DNA from 3 places in the Pseudoalteromonas sp. SWYJZ12 genome. Region 1 is predicted to be linked to each of the others. Evidence: predicted binding sites of a transcription regulator. Region 1 holds the regulator's gene; each other region holds the start of a gene.
The links. The regulator MetJ, encoded in region 1, represses methionine synthesis genes. The targets are predictions, from matches to a motif close to TAGACGTCTAGACGTCTA.
Positions count from the first base shown of each region.

Region 2: the regulator MetJ is predicted to act here: its motif matches at 1,431-1,448, upstream of metA (homoserine O-succinyltransferase).
Region 3: the regulator MetJ is predicted to act here: its motif matches at 2,037-2,054, upstream of metK (methionine adenosyltransferase).

Region 1 is NZ_JADYXH010000007.1:99,469-102,761, reverse strand. Features, by position in the region: gene I6F42_RS10740 (malic enzyme-like NAD(P)-binding protein) at 83-1,324, shown strand; gene metJ (met regulon transcriptional regulator MetJ) at 1,408-1,728, opposite strand; gene metB (cystathionine gamma-synthase) at 2,018-3,265, shown strand; gene metL (bifunctional aspartate kinase/homoserine dehydrogenase II) at 3,271-3,293, shown strand, end outside.
Region 2 is NZ_JADYXH010000021.1:47,052-50,344, forward strand. Features, by position in the region: gene ettA (energy-dependent translational throttle protein EttA) at 1-317, opposite strand, end outside; gene I6F42_RS17245 (porin family protein) at 651-1,298, shown strand; gene metA (homoserine O-succinyltransferase) at 1,514-2,461, shown strand; gene I6F42_RS17255 (homocysteine S-methyltransferase family protein) at 2,451-3,293, shown strand, end outside.
Region 3 is NZ_JADYXH010000011.1:51,150-54,442, reverse strand. Features, by position in the region: gene tkt (transketolase) at 1-1,852, opposite strand, end outside; gene metK (methionine adenosyltransferase) at 2,156-3,293, shown strand, end outside.

The DNA of each region.
Region 1 (3,293 bases):
TTGGAATTTAAAAATAATAAGGGTATCGTACCCCAAGACTCCATCTCTCACTTTAACTTAAATTGCAGGATACCATCGCGTTATGTCTGACTTTCGTGAACAAGCACTACATTACCACTCACATCCCGTACCAGGTAAAATTAGCATTGAGCTTACAAAACCAGCTGAAACGGCTCATGATCTTGCACTTGCGTATAGCCCAGGTGTTGCCGAACCTGTACGTGAAATAGCTGCAGATCCTGCAAATGCTTATAAATATACTGGTAAAGGTAACATGGTTGCGGTTATTACTAATGGTACTGCAATTCTAGGCCTTGGTAATTTAGGTCCTTTAGCGTCTAAGCCTGTAATGGAAGGCAAAGCGTTATTGTTTAAACGTTTTGCAGGGCTTGATTCTATCGATATTGAAGTTAAGCACAAAACAACAGAAGACTTTATTAATACGGTTGCCAACATTGCCGACACATTCGGTGGTATTAACCTTGAAGATATTAAAGCACCAGAGTGTTTTGAAATAGAAAAAGCATTAATAGAGCGTTGTAGTATTCCTGTTTTTCATGACGATCAACACGGTACTGCCATTGTAACGGCTGCTGGTATGTTAAATGCGCTAGAAGTACAAGGTAAGTCAATTGAAGATGCAATTATTGTATGTTTAGGTGCAGGCGCTGCCGCTGTTGCGTGTATGGAGCTGTTAATTAAGTGTGGCGCACTGCGTGAACACATTTATATGCTTGACCGCAAAGGTGTTATTCATACCCGCCGCGATGACTTAAATGAATACAAACAGCTTTTTGCTAATAATACCGATAAGCGTACATTGCAAGATGTAATTGCAGATGCAGATGTATTTGTGGGTGTTTCTGGCCCTAACTTATTAGCGGCTGAAGATTTAAAGCTAATGGCTGCAAAACCAGTTGTGTTTGCATGTTCAAATCCAGATCCTGAGATTGATCCTGCACTTGCGCACGGCGCACGCAACGATTTAATCATGGCAACAGGGCGCTCTGATTACCCTAACCAAGTTAATAATGTTTTATGTTTCCCGTTTATTTTCCGTGGTGCGCTTGATGTACGTGCAAGCGCTATTAACGATGAAATGAAAATTGCTGCAGTAGATGCTATTCGAAGTATTGCCAAAGAGCCAGTACCTGCAGAAGTTTTAAAAGCCGCTGGTGTAGATAAACTAGAATTTGGTGCGCAGTATATTATTCCAAAACCAATGGATCCACGTTTACTGCCGCGTATAGCAAGAGCTGTTGCACTTGCTGCTATTGAGTCAGGTGTTGCACAAATTGAGCTACCTGAAAACTATATGCAGTAAATCTATACAGTAGAGCTATGCAATAAAATTTAGACATAAAAAAACCTCAGTAATTACTGAGGTTTTTTTTGTCTTTGTAATATTTATTCTTCGTTTAAAACGGGTACTTCTAGACCCATTTCTTGCATTATTTTTTTAACTTCTTCTGGCACTTTTTCGGCGTTATCTTTACGTAAGTCATCGTCATTTGGTAAAGGTTGGCCAGTAAAAGCATGCAAAAATGCCTCACATAGCAATTCACTATTTGTAGCATGGCGAAGGTTATTGATTTGACGACGTGTACGTTCGTCAGTTAATACCTTTAATACATTTAGCGGGATCGAAACGGTGATCTTTTTAACTTGCTCTGATTTTTTACCGTGTTCTGCGTATGGGTGAATATACTCACCATTCCATTTAGCCATAAGATGTATCGTTGCCTCAGATTATTAATTTCTCACACGGTATAAAAAGCGTGTAAATATGCGTGAAATTCTATCGATTTAAAAAAGATAGTCAAATAATAGATACCGATCTATCTTAATAAGCCTATTGTAGGTGTAAAGATAAGCACACTTTTGTGAGCTAAAATGTGTTATTCGCAGAGGCCCCTTCTACTTTTAGCCATCTAGAGCTTTAAAATACTTTGACTTATCAAAACGGATAACTTACTCTTTTAGACGTCTAAACATCCAAATTAATCAGGTGACGAATATGAGCGAAAAAAACAAAGCGACCATTGCTGTACGTAACGGCGTTGATGCTGATAAACATCATGGTGCGGTGGTACCGCCAATTTATTTATCGACTACTTATTCGTTTGCCGACTTTGATACTAAGCGTGAGTATGATTATGGTCGTAGCGGTAATCCTAATCGTGATATTTTAGCTGAGACGCTTGCTAAGCTTGAAGGTGGCGCTCGTGGCATAATTACAGCTACAGGCATGGCTGCCGTGCATTTAGCTACTCAGCTACTTAATAGTGACGATACGTTAGTAATTCCGCATGATTGTTATGGTGGCAGCTATCGTTTATTTACATCTTTACAAAAACGCGGACTACTAAAGCTCGAAATATTAGATTTAACAAAAGAAGAAAGCCTTCAACAAATTTTAGTAATTAAACCTAAGCTTATTTGGATAGAAACCCCAAGTAACCCAGTACTTCGTTTAACAGATATCAAAGCGGTTACCGATGTGGCTAAGCAATGCGGTGCATTGGTGGCTGCAGATAACACGTTTTTGTCGCCTGCTTTACAAAATCCTATTAAGTTTGGTGTAGATATTGTGGTGCATTCAACCACTAAATACATTAACGGACACTCAGATGTAGTAGGCGGCGCTGTTATTGCCGCAACACAAGAGTTAGGCGATGAGCTTGCTTGGTGGGCTAATAACATTGGTATTACGGGTGCGCCTTTTGATAGCTATTTAACGCTTCGTGGTTTACGTACTTTAAATGTGCGCCTAAGGCAGCATCAAGAAAATGCACTGGCAATAGCTAAGTACCTTGAAAGCTCTGAATATGTAAGCCAAGTTTACTACCCAGGTCTTGAGTCGCATCCTCAGCATGAGCTGGCTAAAGCACAGCAACTTGGTTTTGGTGGCATGGTTAGTTTTGATATTAAAGGCGATATAAATGACGCTGCGGCATTTTTAACTAGCCTTAAAACGTTTAGTTTAGCTGAGTCACTAGGTGGCGTAGAGAGCTTAATTTGTCACCCTGCAACTATGACGCACGCAGGTATGGAGGCAACAGCACGTTTAGAAGCGGGTGTGGGCGATACGCTTATTCGTATTTCGGTAGGTATTGAAGATATACACGATTTAGTCGCTGATTTTGAGCGAGTGTTTGAACTTGTAAAACCAGGGCAAAATAAAAATGTTGGCCGTGTAGGCAAGGGAGCAGGCACTTCTGGTGGTAACGTTAAATTAAGTGCAGCCCGTCCGGCGCTTTGGTGATTAATATGGTTAATTGTGTACATAAATT
Region 2 (3,293 bases), on a different contig from region 1:
CGTTTAAGTGCGTGTTTAACTTCGCCAACAGCTTCTTCAACAATTTCACGAACTGTTTTGCTTTCGTCTAAAACAGGCTCTTGCGGTAAATAACCAATTTTTGTACCAGGCTGAGGATGTGCATCACCTTCAAAATCTTGGTCAACACCGGCCATAATACGTAGTAACGTAGATTTACCAGAACCGTTTAAACCAAGCACACCAATTTTAGCGCCAGGAAAAAAGTGTAACGAAATATCTTTTAAGATAGTGCGCTTAGGTGGCACAACCTTAGATACTCGACTCATCGAGAATATAAATTTATCAGGTAAAACCATGGAGGAAAGCCTTCAAATAATAATAAAAATTTCAATGTTGTATTGTAGTGGCTGACAGGTGAAACAGTCAACGAATGCTGTATAGAACAATACGCTTACCTAAGCGGTACTTTGTTTTGATTGCTCGTTTAAAACACTACTATTACAGGATTTCTATTATGTAAAATTCTGTAATCTATTGTTTTATATTGTTCAAATACATTCCATTTTTAACAAAAGTGGTACAGTATATTTACAAGTTGTAAAGTATAAGCAAGTTATATAGGCAGGCCACACTTAGTTTGTTGTTAGACATCATATTATTAAATATTACAAAGATTTAAAGGAATGAACATGAAAATAGTTACAAAGTTAGGAGCGTTACTTTTAGGTTTATACTCATTTTCGAGCCAAGCAGACATACTCCACGTAAATGGTTATTACCAAGGAATAGGGATAGGGTCTACGCAAATTGATGTATACGAGAGTGATAGCATACAGTTTACAACGCTTTATGGCCGGTTTGGATATCAGTTTTCGCGATACTTTGCATTAGAAGGGCGTATAGGTTTTGGGTTAAATGATGAGTCAGCTCCTCTAAACGGAATTGTTTATACTCAGAACCCACAGGACGGTTCGCTTAGCTCAGAATTCATTAAGAGCGAAATCGATTCAAGCCTTGATTTGCAAACAAGTATATTTGTAAAAGCTAATTATCCAATTTCATCTCGAGCTGATGTGTTTTTATTTGGTGGCTATGGTAGAAATAAATTAAGTTACAATGAAGGCGACTTAAAAAACCTTGCAGAATCAATAACTGGTACAGATAAAAATTCTACGTTAATAACTGAGCAAAACTACGACGAAGGCGGCGTAACGTATGGAACTGGCGTTGACTTTAGGTTAACTCAACGCTGGCAATTAAGCGCTGAATACCAATATTTTGATACAGATGAAGGCGATATTTACGCACTTAATTTATCTGTGGTTTACCGTTTTTAACTGTATATGCGCTACTCGTTTTTAGTAGCGCTACTTCAAAATATTAAAGCAGGTTATTTTATAATAGAGGCGTTTTTCCTCATACATACCACCTCGGTAAATCCTAATTTAATAGAATGAATAAATTTCATTTAGACATCTATACATCTAGAGGTTGATATTTTTTACTTTCAGTTCATAATTAACTTTCGGTTTTTATGAGCAGGAGTAAAAATATGCCAATTACAGTAAAAGACGAGTTGCCGGCAATTGCACGTTTACGTCAAGAAAACGTATTTGTAATGCCAAAAACACGTGCAAAAACGCAAGAAATACGCCCAATGCGTTTGGCTATTTTAAACTTAATGCCTAATAAAGTAGAAACCGAAGTTCAGTTTATTCGCTTGCTTGCCAACTCGCCTTTGCAAGTAAACGTAGAACTACTGCGGCTCGACACTCACCGCAGTAGCAGCAATTCAGAAGAGCACCTTGATACCTTTTATCGTTATTTTTCTGAGGTTAAAGACAACAATTACGATGCATTAATAGTAACTGGCGCGCCACTTGCGCATTTAGAATACGACGATGTAGCGTATTGGGATGAGCTAAAGGTCATTATTGATTGGGCTGAGCAACACGTTACCTCTACGTTATTTTCGTGCTGGGCAGCACATGCAGCGTTATATCACCGTTACAATTTAAAGCGTGATTTAAAAGACGACAAACTGTGTGGTGTATTTACCCACCAATGTTACTTTGATCACGGCGCACTGACTCGCGGATTCGACGACACCTTTTTAGTACCGCACTCACGTTATGGCCACATTGATATAAATAAAATAAACGCCTGTGATGAGCTAGTTGTACTGGCAGGTTCTGAGCGAGTAGGGGCTTACTTACTTAAAAATAAATCAGGTAGCCAAGTGTTTATAACCGGCCACCCAGAGTACGACGCCGACTCGCTAAAAGCAGAATACGACCGCGATTGTAAAAAAAGCCCTAATGCACCAAAACCCGAAAATTACTTTCCGGATGACGATGCAACCAAACAACCTTCAAAAACGTGGCAAAGCCATGCTTTTTTACTTTTTTCGAACTGGTTAAATTACTACGTGTACCAAACCACACCGTATGATATTAATTTAGTTAGCCAAGACGTGAGGACTAACAACTATGCCGAATAACGCTCCTACAAATAATAAGCAAGCCGAAATAAGCGCCGCATTAAAAGAACGCATTTTAATTTTAGATGGCGCTATGGGCACCATGATCCAAGATCATAAGCTAGAAGAAGAAGACTATCGCGGAGAGCGTTTTAAAGACTGGCATGTATTAATTAAAGGCAATAACGATTTATTAAGCCTAACCAAGCCCGATTTAATCACTGATATTCATCGTGGTTTTTTATCAGCGGGCGCCGATATTATCGAAACCAACACGTTTAACTCGACCACTATTTCGATGGAAGATTACGACATGGCAAGCTTAAGTCGTGAAATAAACCTAGAGTCGGCTAAATTAGCACGCGCAATTTGCGATGAATTTACGGCTAAAACGCCAGAAAAACCACGCTATGTAGCCGGTGTTTTAGGGCCGACATCTAAAACGTGTTCAATTTCGCCAGACGTAAACGATCCGGGTTACCGAAATGTCACCTTTGATAAGCTGGTTACTGCGTATATTGAATCAACACTTGCATTAATGGAAGGCGGCGCCGATTTAATACTAATCGAAACTATATTCGACACCCTTAACGCAAAAGCCGCCTCGTTTGGCGTAGAAGAAGCCTTTGAACAAGCAGGTCGTAAATTACCAGTTATGATTTCGGGTACTATTACCGACGCCTCTGGCCGTACGCTTTCGGGGCAAACAACCGAAGCATTTTATAATTCTATTCGCCATATTAAGCCTATTTCAATTGGTCTAAACTGTGCGCTTGGTCCTGATTTACTGCGCCAGTATGTAGAAGAGTTATCGCGCGTGTGCGAAACCTTTACATCGGTACATCCTAATGCG
Region 3 (3,293 bases), on a different contig from region 1:
AGTCAGCAATACCTGCTTCTACTGCTACGCGGCGTGAAACAGATGCCGGTAATACGCTTTCTTTGTATGCTGCGCTTTGATCTTCAAAGGCATCAGTACATGGCATAGACACAACACGTACCTTTTTACCTTGGCTGCGTAGTTCGCTTGCTGAATCTTGTGCTAGTTGCACTTCAGAGCCCGTCGCAATAAAGATAATCTCTGGGTTGCCGTCACAGCTAAGGATGTAACCACCCTTTTTAACGTCACTTAATTGCTGTGCGTCACGTGCTTGTTGCTCAAGACCTTGGCGAGTAAAGATAAGCGATGTAGGACCGTCTTTACGCTCAATAGCTTGTTGCCATGCAATTGCCGACTCAACTTGGTCACATGGACGCCAGTTATATAAGTTAGGCGTTAAACGCATGCTTGCAATTTGCTCTACTGGTTGGTGAGTTGGGCCATCTTCACCTAAACCAATTGAATCGTGCGTGTATACAAAAATGCTTGGTTGCTTCATTAATGCAGCCATACGTACGGCATTTTTTGCATATTCAACAAACATTAAGAACGTAGCACCGTAAGGAATAAAGCCTTTATGAAGCGCAATACCATTCATAATTGCTGACATACCAAACTCACGTACACCGTAGTAAATGTAGTTACCGCTTGCATCATCGCGTGTTAAACCTTTAGAGCCATCCCAAATTGTTAAGTTTGAGCCAGCTAAATCGGCTGAGCCACCCATAAATTCTGGTAATAACGGACCAAATGCGTTTAATGCATTTTGCGATGCTTTACGAGACGCTGGGTTTGCAGGGTTTGCTTGTAATTGCTCAATGTACGCTTGAGATTTTTCAGCCCAATCGCCAGGCAGTTCGTTATTAATACGACGCTTATATTCAGCTGCAAGCTCTGGGTATGCTTTTGCGTATGCTGCAAATTTTTCGTCCCAGCTTGATTCAAGCTGCTGACCTTTTTCTTTGCTATCCCATTGTGCGTAAATATCATCAGGAATTTCGAACGCATCGCCAGTCCAACCTAAAAATTCGCGAGATGCTTTAATTTCGTCATCACCTAGTGGAGCACCGTGACAATCATGGCTACCTGATTTATTAGGTGAGCCGTAACCAATAATTGTTTTACAACAAATTAGTGAAGGTTTATCGGTAACGCTTTTTGCTTCTGCTATTGCAGCACTTACAGCATCGCTGTCGTGGCCATCAACACCACTAATTACATGCCAACCGTATGCTTTAAAGCGAGCCGGTGTATCATCTGTAAACCAACCTTCTACTTCGCCATCGATTGAGATGCCGTTGTCATCCCAAAATGCAACAAGTTTACCCAGACCTAATGTGCCTGCAAGTGAACCTGCTTCATGAGAAATACCTTCCATAAGGCAGCCATCGCCCATAAATGCATAGGTAAAGTGATCAACAATATCGTGACCTTCACGGTTAAACTGTGCAGCAAGTGCTTTTTCGGCAATTGCCATACCTACGGCATTTGTGATCCCTTGACCTAATGGACCCGTAGTAGTTTCGATTCCTGGTGCATAGCCATATTCAGGGTGACCTGGTGTTTTAGAATGCATTTGACGGAAGTTTTTAATTTCGTCTAGTGGTAAATCATAACCACTTAGGTGCAATAGAGAATATATAAGCATTGAACCGTGGCCGTTCGATAATATAAATCGATCTCGGTCAGCCCACTCTGGATTTGTTGGGTTATGCTTTAGATAATCGCGCCATAATACTTCTGCGATATCAGCCATGCCCATAGGGGCTCCAGGGTGACCAGATTTGGCCTTTTGTACTGCGTCCATTGACAAGACGCGAATAGCATTTGCAAGTTCTTTGCGAGATGGCATGAATTCTCCTACCTTATATGTGTATTTGCGCGGGTATTTATGTAATCGTTTATGTAACCAAATATCTTGGATACTGCTATACATCCATTCTTACTTAATGTGGGGGCGGTGTGCAATTAAAAACCCCAGAAAAGGGAGCATTATGAATTTTTTTTGAGACCAGAACGACATTAGTAATTTTATTTAGACGTCTAGGCGTAAAAACACTATGCAATTAGTTTTGTTTTCGATAAAATACGCCCCTTAATTTTTTAGCGCTAATACCGACATTTGTGAAGCGCAATATTTGTGAGCAGAAATACAATGGCAAAACATTTATTTACTTCTGAATCAGTTTCTGAAGGTCATCCGGATAAAATCGCCGATCAAATCTCTGATGCGGTACTTGATGCAATCCTAGAGCAAGACTCTCAGGCTCGCGTAGCGTGTGAAACTTACGTGAAAACAGGTATGGTTATGGTTGGTGGTGAAATCACTACTAGCGCATGGGTTGATATCGAAGAAATTACACGTAAAACAATTCGTGACATTGGCTACACAAATTCAGACATGGGCTTTGATGCCGATTCATGTGCAATTTTAAACACTATTGGTAAACAGTCTCCAGACATTAACCAAGGTGTTGACCGTACTAGTCCTGAAGAACAAGGCGCTGGCGACCAAGGCTTAATGTTTGGTTACGCATGTAACGAAACAGAAGTACTAATGCCTGCTCCAATTACTTACTCACACCGTTTAGTACAGCGCCAAGCGCAAGTACGTAAAAGTGGCGAGCTTAACTGGTTACGTCCAGATGCAAAATCTCAAGTTACTTTTGCATACGAAAACGGCAAGCCAGTAGGTATTGATGCTGTTGTACTTTCTACTCAGCACAGCGAAGACATTTCGCAAAAAGATTTAGTAGAAGCTGTGATGGAAACAATCATCAAGCCGGTACTTCCTGCAGAACTTATTACAAGTGCAACTAAGTTTTTCATTAACCCAACAGGTCGCTTTGTTATTGGCGGACCAATGGGCGATTGTGGTTTAACTGGTCGTAAAATCATTGTAGATACATACGGTGGTATGGCTCGTCACGGTGGTGGTGCTTTCTCTGGTAAAGATCCATCAAAAGTTGACCGTTCAGCAGCATACGCTGCACGTTACGTTGCTAAAAACATTGTTGCTGCTGGTCTTGCTGACAAGTGTGAGCTACAAGTTTCTTACGCAATTGGTGTTGCAGAGCCTACTTCTATTAGCGTTGAAACGTTTGGTACAAGCAAGCTAGAAGAAAGCCGTTTAATCGAGCTTATTCGTGAACACTTTGACTTACGTCCTTACGGCTTAATTCAAATGCTTGATTTAGAGCGCCCTATCTACCTTCCTACAGCGGCTTACGGCCACTTTGGTCGTGACGAATTCCCTTGGGAACGTACAGATAAAGCTGAAGCACTTCGCGCAG